One region of the Paenibacillus durus genome, then DNA from elsewhere that is predicted to be linked to it. Evidence: riboswitches for the same ligand, from Rfam matches in the RefSeq annotation. Region 1 holds a riboswitch; each other region holds the start of a gene.
What was found. Region 1 has a riboswitch for cobalamin ahead of PDUR_RS13415 (HoxN/HupN/NixA family nickel/cobalt transporter). Riboswitches for the same ligand answer to the same signal wherever they lie in the genome.
Positions count from the first base shown of each region.

Region 2: it holds a riboswitch for cobalamin, as region 1 does, so the genes downstream of both, PDUR_RS27115 (prenyltransferase/squalene oxidase repeat-containing protein) here and PDUR_RS13415 (HoxN/HupN/NixA family nickel/cobalt transporter) in region 1, are expected to answer to the same signal.
Region 3: it holds a riboswitch for cobalamin, as region 1 does, so the genes downstream of both, cobT (nicotinate-nucleotide--dimethylbenzimidazole phosphoribosyltransferase) here and PDUR_RS13415 (HoxN/HupN/NixA family nickel/cobalt transporter) in region 1, are expected to answer to the same signal.
Region 4: it holds a riboswitch for cobalamin, as region 1 does, so the genes downstream of both, metE (5-methyltetrahydropteroyltriglutamate--homocysteine S-methyltransferase) here and PDUR_RS13415 (HoxN/HupN/NixA family nickel/cobalt transporter) in region 1, are expected to answer to the same signal.

Region 1 is NZ_CP009288.1:3,116,523-3,121,463, forward strand. Features, by position in the region: gene PDUR_RS13410 (anaerobic sulfatase maturase) at 1-878, shown strand, start outside; cobalamin riboswitch at 928-1,116, shown strand; gene PDUR_RS13415 (HoxN/HupN/NixA family nickel/cobalt transporter) at 1,282-2,070, shown strand; gene PDUR_RS13420 (ABC transporter ATP-binding protein) at 2,103-2,747, shown strand; gene PDUR_RS13425 (ABC transporter permease) at 2,744-3,523, shown strand; gene PDUR_RS13430 (hypothetical protein) at 3,838-4,851, shown strand; gene PDUR_RS13435 (phosphopantetheine-binding protein) at 4,884-4,941, shown strand, end outside.
Region 2 is NZ_CP009288.1:1,225,165-1,230,105, reverse strand. Features, by position in the region: gene PDUR_RS27120 (S-layer homology domain-containing protein) at 1-1,316, opposite strand, end outside; gene PDUR_RS27115 (prenyltransferase/squalene oxidase repeat-containing protein) at 1,317-2,552, opposite strand; cobalamin riboswitch at 2,858-3,048, opposite strand; gene PDUR_RS05575 (GAP1-N2 domain-containing protein) at 3,141-4,941, opposite strand, start outside.
Region 3 is NZ_CP009288.1:2,152,436-2,157,376, forward strand. Features, by position in the region: gene PDUR_RS09675 (hypothetical protein) at 1,120-2,217, shown strand; gene PDUR_RS09680 (histidine phosphatase family protein) at 2,268-2,822, shown strand; cobalamin riboswitch at 2,852-3,057, shown strand; gene cobT (nicotinate-nucleotide--dimethylbenzimidazole phosphoribosyltransferase) at 3,193-4,287, shown strand; gene cobJ (precorrin-3B C(17)-methyltransferase) at 4,417-4,941, shown strand, end outside.
Region 4 is NZ_CP009288.1:4,154,386-4,159,326, reverse strand. Features, by position in the region: gene PDUR_RS17935 (serine/threonine protein kinase) at 300-1,139, opposite strand; gene PDUR_RS17930 (undecaprenyl-diphosphate phosphatase) at 1,358-2,218, shown strand; cobalamin riboswitch at 2,322-2,525, shown strand; gene metE (5-methyltetrahydropteroyltriglutamate--homocysteine S-methyltransferase) at 2,747-4,941, shown strand, end outside.

The DNA of each region.
Region 1 (4,941 bases):
GCGTAAGCCTGGACGGGCCTGAGAATATTCATGATGCGCGGCGGGTGGACTCGCTTGGGCAAGGCAGCTTTCACAGAGTAATGAAGGGAATTGAACATTTACGGCGCCATCAAGTGGACTTCAACATCTTGTCCGTCATTCACAAAGGGAACGTAGGTCATGCTGCCGAGATCATGTCTTTCTTGGAACAAGAAGGCTTCAGCTACGTTCAGTTCATTCCGTGCATGGATTTTCGGTCCCAGGAGCCGGACAAGCCGGGCGTTTACGATATTACACCTGCGGAATACGGCCGATTTTTGCGTGAAGCCTTCGATTATTGGTATAACGGAGGGAACCCGCGGGTTTCCGTACGTTTTTTTGACAACATGCTTGCCGGTTATACGAACCGGGAGGCAGAGCTGTGCATTCATAGGGCTGAGTGCCCGACCACGATTATTCTAGAGCAGAACGGAGACGCCTATCCGTGCGACTTTTATATTTCTCCTGAATGGAAAATCGGCAACGTGGCGACACACTCCATTGAAGACATTTTGAAGCATCCGTTGTACACTCGTTTTCTCGGAATGAAGCCAGCACTGCCGGAGGGATGCCGGAGCTGTGAATGGAAACCTTTGTGTCATGGCGGCTGCCCTCGCAACCGGGAATGGGGGTCGGAGCTTGAGGCCAGAGGCAGAGATTATTTTTGCGCCAGCTACAAGGAGATTTACGCGTATGCGGACGAGCGGATGAAGGAGCTTGGAGACAACGTCAGAAGCAGCCTGTTCCGCCAGAATATGCAGTATCATTTAAAAGGACAGCTCCCGGGCCGTAATGATCCTTGCGCCTGCGGCAGCGGCAAGAAATATAAGCAGTGCTGCTTAGGTTTGGTCACAATCTGACTAAAATCTATTGATAATCAAAGTTTTTAGAATTAAAATCAAAGAAATTTCATATCTTGCAATCAGGTGCCCTTGTGAGATCAAGGGGTAACAGGGAATCGGGTGTAAATCCCGAGCGGTCCCGCCGCTGTAACCGAGGAGCCTCCTTCTTTTATGTCACTCAGCAGCAAGTCTGGGGAAGACAGAAGGCAGGCGATGATACGGAAGCCAGAAGACCTACCTAGATTTGCACACCAAAATTGCCTTCGGAGAAAAGGAGTGGTGACGAAACATGAACTCGAAATTTAGCTCTGCTTAATTTGATGTTTATTAACGTTCCCATTGGAAAGTCCCGAATCTACCAAAGGTTGCCTGGGGCTTTTTTTGCGTGTTAAAAATCAGATGAAGAGAGAAGGAATCATCAATGTCAACGATATCGCTTATACTTCTTGTTTTTGTGCTGGGTCTTCGTCATGGACTGGATGCGGATCATTTAGCTTTTATTGATGGACAAACCCGTTACAATTGGCGGATGGGCAGCCCGATTGCCCGCTTTGTAGGTACACTGTTTTCATTTGGTCATGGAGCAGTTGTAGCTGGTATGGCGACAATTCTCGGAATGTTTACCCAAAATTTTAGATTTCCTGAGTACTTTGACACCTTTGCAACCTGGGTATCGATCATATCCCTATTTATCATTGGAACCATAAATATTATTAATCTAATGCGTTCCAAATTTAAAAATGAGGAATTTCAACTTAAGGGGATTAAAGGGAAGTTTATTTCGAATGTTGCGCGGGGAACTACAAATCCATTTTTAATTATTTTAGTAGGAGGGATCTTCGCACTGGCTGCGGAGACCATTAGTCAAACCTCCGTTTGGGCACTTGCAGCCGCCGGTAATTCATTCACGTACATGCCTTTAATTCTGGGACTTATTTTTATGCTCGGAATGATGATTACCGATACCATCGATTCTCTAATTACATTCAGAATGATGAACCAATCAAGCAGCCTGGGGCAATCAGCTTCAAGAATCATTGGCTGGGTGATTGTTGCTCTGGCCTACGGTGTTTCTTTCTATCAGGCATTCACCTACTTTAATCCTTGGGCAGAGCTTGACTTTGAAATCGTCGGGATTATTATTTTCTTATTCTTACTTCTTTGCTTTGTCCTTGTTAATGTGCGAGCGAAGTCAAAGACAGTTCGTTGATGAATCTATATGGCCAAAAGGAGAGGGCGACGATGTTCCGGTTAAAGGGAGTAAAAGCCAAAGGGATTCTGTCGATCACAGACTTAACGATACCTGCAAAGAGAATAACCTGCATTGTAGGTGGGAGCGGCAGCGGAAAGACAACCTTGCTTCGGCTGTTAAATCAACTGGATAGCCCAGATGAAGGCGAGATTTGGCTGGGTCAACATCTTTCAAGCGAACTGGACCCCACCGAGTGGAGGCGAGAAGCGGTGATGGTGCCGCAAGCCACGATCACGTTCAAAGGGACGATAAGAGATAATTTGCAGATCGGATTGTCTTTTGCCGGTAAGCCTGAAGCATCCGATGAACAATTGGAGGAGGCGCTTCATCTCGCCTGTCTGGAAAAAAATATGGAACAAAATGCGGAGGATCTCTCCGGTGGGGAAAAGCAGCGTTTAGCCCTTGCGAGGGCTATTGTGATGAATCCGATGGCGCTCCTTCTGGATGAACCGACTTCAGCACTGGATGAAGACACAGCGGATACGGTAATGCAGAGATTGACCGCATTCATTCGTGAAAACGGCAAAACACTCGTCATGATTACGCATTCCCGTCATATTGCCGATACATACGCCGATTTTGTTATTGAAATGAAAAGTGGAATGCCGCAGGGAAGCGGGAGGGATGCACATTGAACGGAACGATTGATTTATTATTTTGGCAGCTAGCCGCAGCCTATCTGTTCGTGATTTTACTGATTGTAATCGTTAGAATTAAAGGCATTCCGCGTGAAAAGGAGATATTGATCGGGGCGGTTCGCATGACCCTGCAGCTCATTCTCGTCGGGTACTTGCTCGTGTACGTATTTGGGAACGCTCATCCGGTGTACACCTTGCTGCTTGTGGCGATTATGCTCGCTTTCTCCATTCGGACGGTTATTAACCGGACAAAAGGGAAGCTGTCCAAAGCCTTGAAACAAAGCATTGCTTTTTCGATGACTTCCGGTATTTTGGTCAGCCTTATCTATTTTATTTTCATTGTCTTGCAGTTGGCTCCCTGGTACGAACCAAGGTATGTCATTCCAATAGCCGGGATGATCGTCGGCAATTCGATGACAGGGGTCGCGTTAGGCGTGAATTCCCTGATCGAAGGCATGCACGGCCAAAAAGATAAAGTGGAAGCGGCGCTCATGCTCGGAGCTACACCAAGAATGGCAGCACGGGAGATCGTCAATCAGGCATTCGATTCCGCCATGCTGCCCACCATAAATTCGATGGTTGGCATGGGCATCGTGTTCTTACCCGGAATGATGACAGGACAAATCTTGTCCGGGACATCGCCAATCGTGGCCGTCGAGTACCAAATTGCTATTATGCTGGGAATTGTCGGGAGCGTATCGTTATCTGTCATCCTGTTTGTACAGCTCGGATACCGGACATTTTTTAACCGCCGCAGCCAGCTTGAATTATAAACGTATAAACCTCACTTCTCCTGCCCGGCTATTCACCGGACATTCCGGATACAAATAGCCGGCAGGCCCCTTATTTTTCCGTTTCTTCTAATCCCATTTCCTGTAATGATGTTCCCATGTAAACCACCCCTTAATGAAATCTTTATCAAATAGAGGTATGGCTCGTTTATCTTTGCTGAAATATTTTTCTGGAAAAAACAACATAGAAGATGTATATTATATCCAGATTGCTTGGTTTTATATGGTATAACAGAACTTGATTACCAGTAATTACAGCCCGGCCGTCAACTGAGGAAACTAAAAAGGAGGATTGCATGAGCAGCTCAAAAATTTTACCGATGCAATACCCGATCATTACTTCATGGCAATGGGTGGCGAATTCTTTCGCGGTGCTAGACAATTATCCGGAAACGGAACCCTGGATTATGAATCACTTTATTCAGCTTCAGCTTACTACGAATCCGGGTTGGATCAGCGCCTATGTGGATTTTTTCCGGACCCCCGTATTCGAATACTGCCCATGGCTGTTTCATCAGCATTTGAAGCGGGAAACGGTGCGTTTCATCAATGAGGACATTTGCGCCTTTATTGTGGACTGTATCAATCTGAACAATTACATATACGGCGTGTTCGATCAGGCATTTTTTGTGCAGGGACATGACCGGCTGCCGCATGATCTGTTTATTTACGGATACGATCTGGAGCGCCGAGTGTTCCATGCAGCCGATTTCACGTTTACGGGCAAATATTCTTTCGCGGAGGTTCCGTTCGAGCAGTTGGAGAAGGCGTACCACGCGATAGAAGGGGAGGATGATTGGCTCTATTCCGGCAAGGGCGGCTTATCGTTGATCAGCTTTAATGACTCGATAGGCTATGAGTTCAATATATCGAATCTGGCGGAGCAGCTGGAGGGCTTTTTAACGGGGCATAACTGCTTTGAGAAGAGCAGGGAAATGACCCACCGGACAAATCCTTGCGTATACGGACTGGGAGTCTATGACCAATTGATTGAGAATCTTATAAAGATTCAGAATAAAGAGCAGGGGGCTGATTACCGGCCGTTTCATGTGCTCTGTGACCATAAAGCGCTCATGCTGCGCCGGATTCCCTTCCTGGAGCAGCACGGCTATTTGAAGCCGGGTACTAACCTTGCGGAGCGTTATCAAAGTCTAGAAAATGATGCTCTCCTGTGCAGAAACTTCCTTATCAAGTATATGGTTACGGAACAATCGTCAATTATCGACAAAATAATAACAAATATAAGAAAAATTAGAAACGAAGAAGAAGAGCAAATTAAAATCTTATTATCGAATTTAGTGATAGCCTAATTGTTAAATGATGGATGAAAGGAGTGTGAGGCATGAGTAAGCAAGGTGTTACCGAGCAAATTATCGAACTGATCAAGCAAAAAATATCAT
Region 2 (4,941 bases), 1.9 Mb from region 1:
TTCCACAGTACCTCGTCTCCGGCCTGGAGCACATACTTATCGGCGCTGACAGACGGTTCGCTTCCATTAACGAAATACTTCCAGCCGCTCTCGCCGCCCCGGTCAAATTCGGCCAGGCCGTCAATTGAATAGACGTATACGCCTCCCGAACTTGTCCGCGCCCCTACTTTGCCGCTGCCAAGCGTCCGGAGAAGCAGACTGTACGGAGTATCCCCCGTACCCAGCGTAACGGAAGTTCTTGAAAGAATCGTTCCTTTTACGCTATCGCCGACAACGGAAATGGTTGCCTCCGAAACCGCCGGCGGCGCGGAAATGGCCAACTGCTGCGTATATCGCGCCAAGCTTGGCGCACCGCCCGCCTGGTAACCCGTCACTTCAACCGTATAGCTTCCCGCCGAAAGCCCGCTCAAAGAAGCAATGCCCTCGGCGTTCGTTTCCGCTGTCTGTCCGCCGACACTTACCTTCGCCCCGACTGCCGGTGAAGTAACAGGATCAGAGCTGAAGGTAGCGTTATTCCACATCCATTGAACTTGAGTGACTTTAACCGTAAAAGCCTGCCCCGGCTGAGGCTGCGAAGGCGACAGCTCCAAAGAGTGGACAACCTGGGTCGAGTATCCGCCGTAGTAGACCAGCACCTTGTCCGAAGCCTGAAGCTCAAAGTCGCCTAATCCGACGCTCGGATAAATCCATTCGCCCCCGCGTTGAACGACAAACGACCACCAGTTGTTTATGTCGCCGCTGATTCCGCCGATGCCGCTGATAAAGCTGCCGAACGACGATTGCGTAATATCCAGCGCAATATGTTTGGCTTCAGCCAGTCTTTGCAGCGCCTCAAGCGCATTGGACGCGCCTACCGGGCCTTCTGCGAGCGTTCCCTGCGGCCCTTCTACCGATAAAGAAACCTGCACTTCCTTCGGCAAAACCGTAACAGATCCAGTGTAACGCACGACAGTCGGCGCAGCATTGTCCTGGTAGCCGGTAATTAGAAGCGACTGTGTTCCCGGCGTCAGATCAGTTCCAAAGAACGCTGTGCCCTGATCGTTCGTAACAACCGTTTTGCCGCCGATGGAGACGGTAACCCCGGAAGCTGCCGCAACTACGGGATTTCCGTTAAAGTCCCATGTCTTTTTACGAACCGTTACTTCAAGAGGCTTGCCTTCCTTCGGCGTAACCGGCGATAGCGTTACGGAATCCACCAGCTGGGTGACACCGTAATCTCCGTAATAGACGTAGAGCCGGTCCCCATCCTGAAGCGCAAATTCGTCAATAGCGCTGTAACCGCTGACCCATTGACCGCCGCGCTGAACGATATACATCTAGCCGTCATAGCCGCCGTATTTCTTCTGTTGGATACCGCCTATCTCGCTGATATAGGTGCCGTATTGGCTTGATGTGCTGACAACCGCAATTCCCTTGGCTTCCGCCAGCTTGTTCAGCGCATCTAAAGCGCTGCTGCCGTACACACTGCCCTCACCCAAGGACGCCTCCGGCCCTTCGATGGCTACGGTCACATGGACAAGCGGATGCACGGCCGGCGGATGATCAATAAAATCATACAGGTTGCTGTCGCCGCCGCGGATGAACAGGTTGTAGGCGACCAGCGCCTGCAGCGCCTGCTCCGTGGCTAAAGCGTTGCTTCCTTCACCCGCCATATGGGCGAAGCTTCCGTCCGCCGCCCTAAAGCTCATCAAGCGGCTGATCAGATTGCCGCCGTTCTTGGTGAAGCCGGAACCGGCCGGATCAACGCCATATGCCGTCAGCCCGATAACGGCCTGCGAGACGCTTTCGCTGCTGTCTCCATAGCCTGCGTGGGCCGTATTCTGCTGATTGGACAGCCACTGTACCGCTTTTTGCCCGGCGGTGGCGACAGTCGGATCGCTCTTGTAGGGAGACAGGGCAGCCAAAGCCATTGCCGTAGTATCAGGCCCGCTTGGTCCCCCTGTAATGAGAGGGAATCCTCCATCAACATTTTGTGCGGATAGAATCTCTTGAACCAGCTTATCTCGGGTCCATTTCGCATCAGACGGCACCGTATAGCTGCCGGAATCCAGCGCGATCAATCCGTAGACGGTGTTGTTCAGGCTTTGGCCGATAATTCCGTCGCTATTGTAGATAGACCCGATCAGATTATATCCTTCAATATTGGTCGGGTCGTGGCCGATCGCTTTAACTGCCAGAGCGATTCGGGCGTAATCCGTTACTGCAGAGAAATTCCCCCCTGCATTCTTTACTGTATTCTGAAGCGCGGCCCCGTAAGAATCCGGCACTTTGTATCCGGCCTGGGCCAAGCCGATCGCCTGCCAATCCGAAGTTACGCCCTGCTTCAGAATATACTCCGCCGCAGAATACACGGCATCGGTTACGCTGATCGACTGTGATGATGAACCCGCGTCCGCAGCGTACAAGGCATCCGTAACGCCCGCTTCCTGATAACCGGCAGCCGCCGTCTCGGCATACCCCCGTCCCGCCGGAAACGGCGCGCCCAGCAATGAGAAAATCATCAATAAGGCCATTCCCAGCGCAAACATTTTAGAAGAAATCCTGCTCTTCATTCCTCAACCTCTTTCTCCTGAATTTGTGGGAGTCTCTCAAGCAAGAAGAAACGGCTTCGCCGTCCTTTTAGCAGCTTAAGCTTCCGATGTGGCGATACGAGTATCGCTTTTAGGTACCGTTTCTCGTAGAAATATAAGACAACTTGATAAGCGCTCAACTTGTAAATTCTTATATTTCAAGAAAAAACCGCCCCAAAGAGGGACGGTCTTTCAGTAATCCGGGCCGGAACCGATGCCTTAGAAGATGAGCCTCAGCATCAGCCGCGTATGAATGCCCAGATGTCCTCACCCCCCGAAGGGCACCCGGGCCTTGACTAGAAAAGGCAGGTCTCCTGGCTCATGCCTCATCGCTCCCTCTCGCCTTCCCGCTCTATGTGAACAGTGGCAGATTTCAGAGGATTGCTCCGCAAATACAGTGGCGGGACCGCGCCGGACTCCAACCGGCTTCCCTTTTAAGCGGGCTTTCAAGACCCGCACCTTTTTAAGAATATATTAAATTTTCGACAATTTTTATCATATCGGTTATTGGAGGGGTTGTCCATACATTTCCAGATATTCGGCCGTGAAAATAAGCGGGAGGCTCACCCGTTACTTCGCCGCCGGGCTCGGACTTGCGGAAGCCGCCGGAGATGATGCCGGACGCGGATCATCCATCAGAACCAGCGTGTAGTCTTCGGCCTCGATCATGCTTCCGGCAGTTAGCTTAGGAGAAGAAACCAGTGTTATCCTCACCTGGTAAGGTGCCGGTCCTGACGATGCGGAGCCGTTATCTGATGGGACAGGAGACACCGGCGCACTAGAAGCGGCAAGCGGCTCTCCTGACGGTGAAGGCGAACCGGCTGCTCCGGCCGCATCTTCCATAGAATCCGTTGGAGCAGCCGAAGCCGGCGAAGACGCTCCGCCGGATGCCGTTCCTTCCGCATGGGCTTCTGCGTCCGCCGGATTTCCATCCGTTCCTTTCCCGCCCGTTCCGCCGCTTCCGTCCACCGCCGTTCCCGTAACGCCTGCCGTTCCGGAATCTCCCGCGTCTGCGGCGCCCGAAGGGGCTGGGGATACGGGAGCCCCACAGCTATGGTCCAGACCGCCAACTTTATAGATGACAGCCTCTCCTGTGCCGGAATCCACTTTAATCTCCGCAGGGTTAAACTCCCGGCAGGCGTCAGCAGAGGCGAAGGCGAACATCAGCGAGCTTCCGCCCGTACCGTCGCCTGGCTCAAGATACGCCGCAGCTTCGGGATAACTCACGTTGCCCGCCCCCTGCGAAGGCGAAGGCTGCGGCGAGGCTGCCGGAGCGGCTTCGTCTCCGCCGCCTTTCAGCAAGCTGGCGGCCAGAACTCCGGCGGCCAGCAGAAAGATGACCGCCGTGCCAAGGAGCATCAGCCGAGACCTGCTGCGGCGCATCCAGCTCACTAGCGGCGAGGCCAGCTGCGACCGGGCTTCGCCGTAGACGCTTTGCAGAGCGGGTCCGGCCGCGGTCATATAATTTTTACGGAAATCGCGGTTCTTGAACGCTTCACGGTCATGGCCCGCAAAATATTTCAGAATAGCCCGCCGGTAGCCCGGATGAAGCTTCTTGGAGGAAATGGAAAATAGCGGACTATCCTGCGACCAGGCCAGAAAGCGGTACACTGCCTCTTTATCGCCATCCGCTTTGCGGCGGATATGCTCCAGCAGCGCGTCGTACACTAGCGGACCTCCCTCGTGGGAATGGCTGTAGTAAAAGGCAAGCGGCAGGCGGGCGAATGGCTCCATCCCCTGGCCCTCCTTCAGCCAGCGCCGTCCGAGCAGCTGCACATCGTCCATCTCCTGCGGGGACAATCCGTCAAAAACATGCGCATCCGGATTCTCTTCGCCGAACCAGCGGTACGCGGCGCGCAGCACATTCGCCTTCCGTCCGCTCTGCAGATCAAGCGGCGGGTCCCACTCGCCCATATCGAGGGAATAGCGGACGAACGACAGCTCCAGCAGCTCCTCCTCGGTAATGTCGGCAAGCGAAATGCGGTCCAGCAAATACCGGTCCGCAGCAGCGGCTAATTCCTTTTGAAGCGCCAAAGCTTGGGGACGGATTCCAGCTCTCCGGCGGCGGTCTTTCTCCGCTTGTTCGATGTAATCATGGATCGCCGCCACAGCCGCCACAGGATCGCGCTCCCGCTCCAGCTTCTCGGGCAGATAGTCCCTAAGGCCGTCAACGACGGCGGGCTGCCTCAGCGCTTCCGGCATGAACCTGTCCCAATGCGCGACAAATTCCAGCAGGTCTGCGGCTCTCGCGGCGGCTGCAAGCCTGAGATCCACATAAGGCTGGAACAGCAGCCGGGCAAAGACCGACGTCGTCAGCAGCTTGCCGAAGAAGGCGGCTGCCAGCTCCCCGCTGCTTTCAATCACACTGTAA
Region 3 (4,941 bases), 960 kb from region 1:
TTAGTTTTGGTCGAGAGAGGAAAATTTGTTTTTCATCTGGAGAGGCCAAGCGTGAAAAGAGTAAGTGTGAAGAGGCATGCTGTGAAAAAGTAAATGAAAATCGCCTTGCCCTTTGTTAAATAGGGGCAAGGCGATTTTTTTACCGTAAAACGTTTCACTGCATCATACAGCTGCCCGGCGGAAGAAGTCAGGGCCTGACAGTATGCATTAATTTCCTGCATAGCGGCTGACTGGCATTCTGGTTCACCTCTTATGTGTTACAAATTACCAAAAACATAACATGTAATATTTATGGTCAATAGATGTAATGGTTTGATTCTTGCGGAATCTGGGCTGCTTCTGTTCAGCGTGTGTCCGGTGTTGGTGACCGGGGTTTTCCTGCAAATCCGCAGGTTTATCAGGTGAATTTCGGGCAGGAAAAAGTAATGCCTGCGATTGCGCAGCTTTTAGAGCATGCGCGCCGCCAGGCGGGGAGATCGGGAGAGAAATGTCTGCGCTTTTGCAGGAATTGGGTCAGGGAGGAGGATTTCCACAGAAAAAGATGTGCAAACGCAGGAATGTCCGCTAGGAGATCAGGCGGCGAGTTAAAATTCGATCATAAAACGAATAAACTTATTTATATACGTTTACAAAAGAGATTGATAATGAATTAGTATTTACAGCCAATTCAGCTATGGACAGCATCTACCTGAACACCATCCAAGGGCGGACTAAAGTCCGAACCCTAACCTTGAAGCCCAAAGGTAAATTTTATTTTGGAGAAGGCCAGCCTCTACACAGAGCGAACATCCCAATGATATCTCTTGTGCCGGGAACTTTTACAAGGGTAGTAGCCGCTATTGATCATGCAAGAACGGAGGAACTAGGAACAGTAGAGCGGTCAAGCTTTAGTTTATTGGGTTTGTTTGCGAAAGAGGAATGAGACATGAATGGTATTGTTAAACCACGATTTATGTAGCCGTCTCATTGTTCTACAGGAATTTATTGACATAAATTACAAGTATCCATATAATCTAAAATGTAATAAATCTACATTTATAAAATATAATGTAATATGTTGTAGAATAAAATAGACTTGCTATTTTTATTGAATCTAATTTCTTTGAAAGGGTGGACATTTTGACTGAAAAAATACTTCCCGTAAAAGAACCGTTTTTGACTGGATATCCATATTATGCAGGTCCTTTAACTATTCTTTCAGCATCAGAAGAGAACTATCATCCTTGGTTGATGAGCAATTTTATACAATTAGTTCTTCAACAAGAAGATACGGGTATTAAGCTGGACTTCTTCCAACCATGGGTTACCTGGGTGCCCTATAGTTGTCCTTTTCTTGATATTCAATTATTGAACAAAGACATATTTGAGAAATTTAATGATTCATCCAACATTATCAAGTCCATAACGGATCGTATTGACTCTGGCTATTATGTTTACATGAGTGTTAACCATAAATATTTATCATGTTCAAATGTACAATGGTATAAACGAATTAATATAGCACATGAGTTATTTATTTACGGCTACAATATGGAAAAAATGATACTGAATGTTGCTGACAATTTTGGAGGAAAATATGAATTCAAAGATTGTTCATTTTATGAGTTTATACAATCTTACATAAATCCGGCTAATATTAATCTACATCACTATAATAGAGTTATATTAATGAAGCTTAATAAAGATATTAATGCGGAACTCGATATTCTAAGGATTTCTGATCTTTTAACTGATTATTTAGAGTCAAGGGATACTCGTATCCGTGATGATGGAAGTGTTAATTGGGCCAAGAATAGTTTTTTAGGTATAAGTGTTTACGATAAAATTATCGAGTATTTATATTTATTGCTGGAGGATAAGTGTGAGTATGATATAAGATTTTTACATATATTATGGGAACATAAAAAATGCATGGTTTACCGGATGAAATTACTGGAGGAAAAGCAAGTTTTGCAGGATTCTAAATTTTATGAGATGTACAAAAAAATAGAAAATGATGCGTTTATTCAAAGAAGTTTAATGATTAAGTTTTATATAAATAAAAACAAAGATATTATTACGGATATGATTCTTTGGTTGAAATCACTTAAAGAAACTGAAGAATTACTATTACGTGAATTATTAGAGCTGCTGACTCGTAGCCAAATGAGTGACCCAAAATATGTATTGGGCAATTCTCATGATATCTCTTTAAAATGGTCGTTAGTTCAGCTTTAATACAGCAACAGTGAATCAACATAACAGGGCAGGAAGGACAAGATGGAAGAATGCCTCTTTATCTGATGCGCCATGGCGAGACCGATTGGAACAACAAGGGGAGAATACAAGGGATACAGGATATCGGTCTGAATGAGCGCGGGATCGGCCAGATTCAGGAAGCTTCCAGACGGCTCAGAGAACGGATGAATGTTCATGCCGTTATTTCAAGCCCATTGCGAAGAGCCTTTGAATCGGCCAAAATTATAGCTTCCGTCCACGGACTCTCTGTTAAGGTTGACAGCCGGTTCGCGGAACGCTGCTTCGGTGAGCTGGAAGGCAAGACGCTGGGGGAAATCAGGTCTGTATTCCAAATAGAAAATCCAGAGCTGATCCGCTTCCCGGTCTACGGGGTCGAATCTATGGAATTGATGCAAGTGCGGGTGTGCGACGGAATTAGCAGTCTGGAGCCGTTGGCGGACAGAAATGTACTGCTTGTAACCCATGGCAGCATCATTCAGATGATTACCGGACAAGCAGAAATCGTAGAGAACGGTACGGTAATCGAATTAACGGATAAACTGAAAAACAGACTTATAGACTTCTCTTTAAATCTCAAGTTATAATAGACGTACTTTAAGCATATTTGTCTACAACAGCATATGAGAGAAAAGGTGAAACGCTGCGGCGTTTCTTAAAAGGGAAGAACGGTGAAAATCCGTCGCGGTCCCGCCACTGTAAATGGAGAGCGAGCTTTAAGCCACTGTGTCAAATGGGAAGGCTTAAGCAACTTGGTCATTATGATCTCGTTTTTGCGTCTGATCCATAAGTCAGGAGACCTGCCTTTTTTCAACAGCACGACTGACCTACGAGGATTAGGGAGGGGGAGAACGCTTGTATTGCGGCGATTAACGGCACTTCTACGCTCTTTTGTGTGTAGGAGTGCTTTTTTGTTTCTCAACTTGTTACATAGGTCTCTAAATAAAAGAGAGGATTGTGATTTTCTTGGAAAAATTATTGCAGGTGCTAAATGAGATTGAACGGCTCAATGTTGTATCGATGCATCAAATGAGAAAGCGCGTCAACAACCTGACCAAACCTTTGGGGAGTCTTGGCCGCCTAGAGGAAATCGCTGTAAAGCTTGCTGGTATTACTGGCAGCGTGCAGCCCCGTGTGGAAAATAAAGCGATTATCGTGATGTGCGGCGATCATGGGGTCGTTCAGGAAGGTGTCAGCGCATTTCCGCAGGAAGTTACCGGGCTGATGATGGCGAATTTTATTCGCCAAGGCGCTGCGGTTAATGTGCTTGCACAGCAAGCGGGGGCGGAGGTTCACGTTGTCGATATCGGAACTTTGCTGACAGACCTGCCGGAAGGTGTAGTGCAGCGGAAAGTTCGCCCGGGAACGGCCAATATGGCTAAAGGGCCGGCGATGACCAAGGAAGAAGCGGTTGCCGCGCTCCAGGTCGGGATAGATACGGCTTACGAGCTTGCTGATAAAGGGATCGAAGTGATCGGTTTAGGGGAAATGGGCATCGGCAACACGACTCCGAGCAGCGCCATGACGGCAGTGTTCACTAACCATCCGGCGGAACAGATCACCGGAAAGGGATCGGGTATCAATGACGAAGCGTTAGCCGCCAAAACGAAGGTAATCGAACGGGCGATAGAGGTTAACCGGCCAAATCCCGGTGACGCTGTCGACGTACTCGCCAAGGTAGGGGGACTAGAAATCGCCGGGCTCGCGGGCGTGATATTAGGAGCGGCAGCCCGCAAGGTTCCGGTGGTTATTGACGGGGTGATTACAGGGGCTGCGGCGCTGGCTGCCTGCCGGATCGAACCACGCTGCCAGGATTACTTATTCGCTTCCCATTTGTCCGTTGAACCGGCGCACCGGATCGTTCTGGATGAGCTTGGGCTGAAGCCTTTACTGCATCTGGACATGCGCCTTGGAGAAGGGACTGGGGCCGCACTTGCCCTGCCTGTAATCGAATCAGCCCTCCAATTGGTTGCGAAGATGGCCACTTTTGAGGATCTCGGTATCCCGAGCCCGGCCCCCGAAGAAGATGAATTCGGCCTTGCGGTTCAGTGATCCGGCTCCGGGTGCAGCAGGATACTCAGGTTAAGCCGGTCCCGGGAAGTTGATTCTACGAACCCGGCTTCCTCTAAGGAAAGCTTGGTGTTACGGGGATAGTTGTTTCATACAGAGGAGGCAGCACGAATGGAAGAGAAGAGAGGCAAACTGCTTGTGATCGGGTTTGGGCCGGGAGCTTTTGAACAGATTACGGATCGTGCCCGCAGGGCAATTGAGGAAAGCGAAGTCATTATTGGCTACAACACTTATGTGGATTTGATCCGGGGCCTGCTGACCACTCAGGAGATCGTCAGAACCGGCATGACGGAAGAGGTAAGCCGCGCTCAGGAAGCTGTACGGCAGGCGTATATGGGAAGGACGGTTGCAGTGATTTCCAGCGGCGACGCCGGTGTATACGGAATGGCCGGGCTGATTTATGAAGTGTTGATGGAAAAGAAATGGCATCCTGATGAAGGAGTGGAAGTAGAGGTTATTCCCGGAATATCCTCGATCAACTCCTGTGCAGCCCTGCTTGGGGCGCCAATTATGCATGATGCCTGCACGATCAGTCTGAGCGATCATTTAACCCCCTGGGACACGATTGCCAAACGCGTGGAAGCGGCGGCTGCGGCAGATTTTGTAATCGCTCTGTATAATCCGCGAAGCGGAAGG
Region 4 (4,941 bases), 1.0 Mb from region 1:
AAATCCTAAAACTATACAGTATCCGAATAAAAGGAGGAAACAGCATGCTCAGGAGGCTTATCGACAAACTCATTCACTCCGTCGGACACTCGAAACACGAAAGACACGGAGGTTCTTCCGGAAATTACCGGAGACCAATGCATTACAGAAATTCGTCCAGCAGCAGACCCGGTTACGGGAGCGGACGCGGCCACGGCTATTACAAGAACAGATATGGAAGTTCAAGCTGAATATTCGCTTCTAAATGCAGTAAATAAGAAACGGATGCTAACCTATTTTAGGGAGGCGTCCGTTTCTTGTTATTCATTGAGATCGGCTAAGGAGTCCAAATCGGATAATGCCTGCTGGGCATCCCGAATGAACTCCTGCGTTTCCGTGTATGGATTCGATTCCTCGTCAAGCAGTCTCAGCAGTATGTGCCGCACTCCCGCCGTAAGCTCCAGCTCTTCGGACCAGCTTCGCTCGGCGCCGCCCGGCGCGGGAGTATACCCTGAATACAGCATATAAAGCATAAGATGTCCGATATCGTGCAAATCCGATTGTTTGGACGCGGGCATGCGCTTTGGCAGTCCGTCCTTATCCCGCTCCGCTTCGCCGTTATTACAAGGGGGATCGTCCCCGATCCGGCGGGCCAGACCAAAATCGATTAAGTAGATATCATCCCCCCGGAGAATGATGTTGGGAATGCGCAGATCAAGGTGCACGAAGCCGCGTTCATGCACATGGTTCACCCGTTCCATCAAGCTCAAGACGAAGCGGAGCGTGTCTTTTTCCCCGAAAATGAATCCCCGCTCGAAAATTAGCTGCTCCAATGTATAACCCTCAATATAATCGGTAACCAGCCAAGCAGAGCCGTTCTCCTCAAAATAATCTCTGCAGGCCGGGATATAGGGATGATCCAGCTGCTTAAGGATATCCCGTTCCCGCTTCAGCATCTGCTTCCCAGCATCCTGTTTGCTCGGTTTGGCCTGTTTGACGGCCACCTGGCGTCTCTCCCGCTTATCCAGGCAGCGGTAAGCCAGTCCGTAGCTTCCCATGCCGATCCGGGAGAGCACCTCGTAACGCTGCCCAATCAGCTCTCCTTTCTCCCTGGGGTAATCCCTCCAGGCGGATATGAATGCGCGCATGCGTGCAAGCAATGGACATCCTCCCAACAGTATTCCGTCATGTGTAATCTATTCCTTCATTATTGCATATTTACCTAGGGCATTCGCAAGTCTGGAAGTCAGATGACAAGAGATGCGGTTAGAGTTTCTTACCTGAAAAGTGGGGCTGCAAGTTTCAGAAATTACATCCAGTGTTTAAGCTACAGTATAAAGAAAAAATATTGAAATCTAATCATTGAGGAGGCGTAAGCTTGGATCTGCTAGCCATTATTAAAGCCATCGTACTTGGTCTGGTCGAAGGCCTGACCGAATTCGCTCCGGTATCTTCTACAGGACATATGATTATTGTCGATGATATATGGTTGAAATCGCAGGAGTTTCTCGGAAAATACACAGCTAATACATTTAAAGTCGTGACCCAGCTCGGTTCAATCCTTGCGGTTGTCGTCATTTTCAGGAAACGTTTTATTGATTTGCTCGGACTGAAACGCTTTAGCAAGGAATCGCTTGAACCGGTCCCGGACGGCCAGCTGCAGGTACAGACCGGGGGCCGTCTGAAGCTTGGACAGGTTATTGTAGGTCTCATTCCTGCCGGTCTGCTAGGAATGTTATTCGAAGATTATATTGATGAATATTTGTTCTCGACATCAACCGTGCTGATCGGTCTGGTAATTGGCGCCCTATTTATGATTTGCGCGGATTTATTTGCTCCGAAGCGCGCCAGGAAGCAGAGTGTTGACCAGATTACATACAGGCAAGCGCTTGCGGTGGGGTTAATCCAGTGTGTCTCGCTCTGGCCCGGCTTCTCCCGCTCCGGCTCGACGATTTCGGGAGGCGTCCTGCTTGGCCTGAGCCACCGGGCCGCCGCCGATTTCACCTTTATTATGGCCGTTCCGATCATGGCCGGCGCAAGCCTGATCTCGCTTTACAAGAACTGGCAGTATTTTACGCTCGATGCACTGCCGTTCTTTATCGCCGGATTTATCAGCGCCTTCGTGTTCGCGCTGCTGTCGATGCGGTTCTTTCTGAAGCTGATCAACCGGATCAAGCTGCTGCCGTTCGCCATCTACCGCATTGTGCTGGCCACCGTGGTCTATATTATTTTCTTTTAACCGGTTATCAGGTATCGATATAACCAGAACCCCTATCTCCTATTGCGAGCCGCAGGGTCTTGCCGTAACATAAATGTTGTACTCATCAACCACTCAAACCATTCACTAAATAACGGAAACAGGTGCTTGCCGGAATAGAGAATTCCGGAGCTTAATAGGGAAGCTCGGTGCAAAGCCGACGCGGTCCCGCCACTGTAACGGAAGAGTCTTTCAGCCCTTTATGCCACTGTCAGCCCGCGCTGACGGGAAGGCCGCTTACGGACGATGACGCCGCAGCCAGGAGACCTGCCTGTTTCAACGCACTGCAGTACCTACGGGAGATAGGGAGGTGTTAGATCGCAAACGTGATATTAACGTAGGCGTCTTTCCTCTTGGGCTTTTAAGGAAGGACGCCTTTTTGTTGGATCGTTTATGTGAAATAGGAAGCGGGCCTTCCGAGGCGGATAAGATGTCACTTCCTCAAACAACGTAGTTTGATGTTTTTTTGGAAGACCACGGCAGGATAAGTCGAATAGGAGGAACATGGAAATGACAACGCAAGTAAAAACAAGCAATCTCGGATATCCAAGAATCGGCGCGAACCGGGAATGGAAAAAAGCGCTGGAGGGTTACTGGGCGGGACGAACCCAGGAGGAACAGCTGCGGGCGGAAATGGACCGCATGCAGCTGGGTAATCTGCGCAAGCAGCAGGAGGCGGGTATCGATCTGATTCCTGTCGGAGATTTCACCTATTACGATCATGTGCTGGATACGGCAGTCATGTTCGGCATTGTGCCGCCCAGGTACCGGTATGAAGATAGACCTGCCGGACTGGATTTATATTTTGCCATGGCCCGAGGTAATTCCCGGGCGGCGGCATGCGAAATGACGAAATGGTTCAATACGAATTACCATTACATCGTGCCGGAGATCGGGGATCTTAAGCCTGTTCTGACGGAGAACAAACCGCTTGCCGCATACCGGTTCGCCAAATCGCAGGCGGGCATTGACGGCAAGCCCGTGGTCATTGGACTCTATACGTTCCTGAAGCTGTCCAAGGGCTTTGCCCCTTCGGAAATCCGCAGTGTGGCGCAGCGCTTTCTGCCGGTCTATGTGCAGCTGCTGCAGGAACTGGAGCGAGAGGGGGCGGCCTGGGTTCAAATAGACGAACCTGCGGTAGTGACCGGACTTCGGGAAGAGGATATTAAGCTTCTAAGCGAAATTTATGGCGAGCTTCATTCCGCTGTTCCGGGACTCTCCATTATGCTGCAGACTTACTTCGAGTCCGCCGAACCGCTTGAAGCCCTGCTGAAGCTGCCGGTGCAGGGGATCGGACTCGATTTTGTACACGACAGCGGGGCTAATCTGGAAGCGATCGAGCGCTTGGGCTGGCCGAAGGATAAGACGCTTGGAGCCGGAGTGATCGACGGGCGCGGGATTTGGCGCTGCGACCCGGATGATAAGCTGGCGCTGGCTCAGCGCTTGACTGCCCTTGTCCCGGAGGGCAAATTGATTTTGCAGCCGTCCAGCAGCCTGCTGCACGTGCCTGTGACAGTGCGCAGCGAGGAGAAGCTGAAGCCGGAGGTGCGCAGCGCGCTGGCCTTCGCCGATGAGAAGCTGGCGGAGCTTGCGCTGCTGAAACGGGCGCTGCTTGAGGGCCGTGACGCCGCCGGGGCTTCGTTAGCCGAGACGCAGGCTGCGCTGGCCGCCTTCCGCAAGCTGCCCGAGCGCAGCCGCGCGGACGTGGCGGAGCTTGAACGCGGCCTGGCCGAGCTGCCCGACCGGCGAAGCCCGGCCTATGCCGAGCGGGCAAAGCGCCAGCAGGACAAGTGGCGGCTGCCGCTGCTGCCGACAACGACCATCGGCAGCTTTCCGCAGACGCCGGAGGTCCGGCAGGCGCGGCTGAAATGGCGCAAGGGCGAGCTGAGCGAGGAAGTCTATGACGGCTTTATCCGCCGGCAAATTGCGGACTCCATCGCACTTCAGGAGAACATCGGTCTGGATGTTCTGGTGCATGGCGAGTTTGAACGAACAGATATGGTGGAGTTCTTCGGGGAGAAGCTGGATGGATTTCTGTTCACCCAGAACGGCTGGGTGCAATCCTACGGTTCCCGGTGCGTTAAGCCGCCGGTCATATACGCCGATGTCGCGTTCACCGAACCGATGACTGTCAAGGAAAGCGTCTATGCGCAGTCTTTGACGAAGCTGCCGGTAAAGGGCATGCTGACCGGGCCGGTCACGATTCTGAACTGGTCCTTCGTGCGTGACGATTTAAGCCGGGAGCGGCTAGCGAACCAGATTGCGCTCGCGCTGCGGCAGGAGGTGCTGGCACTCGAAAGCGCTGGAGTGGAAATGATTCAGGTGGACGAGCCGGCGGTGCGTGAAGGACTTCCGCTCAAGGAGAAGGACCGCAGGCATTATCTGGACTGGGCCGTAAAATCTTTCAGAATCTCAACGAATCTCGTCCGCGATACGACGCAAATTCATACCCATATGTGCTATTGCGAATTTGGTGATATGATCGACTCCATTTCCGATATGGATGCGGATGTTATTTCCATTGAGACATCGCGCAGCCATGGTGAGCTGATTGCAAGCTTTGAGAAAATGGAATATGACAAGGGGATCGGCCTTGGAGTATACGACATTCATAGTCCGCGGGTTCCGTCGGTCGAAGAAATGGAGACCGGCATCGACCGTGCGCTGCGGGTGCTGCACCCGGAGCAGTTCTGGATCAATCCGGA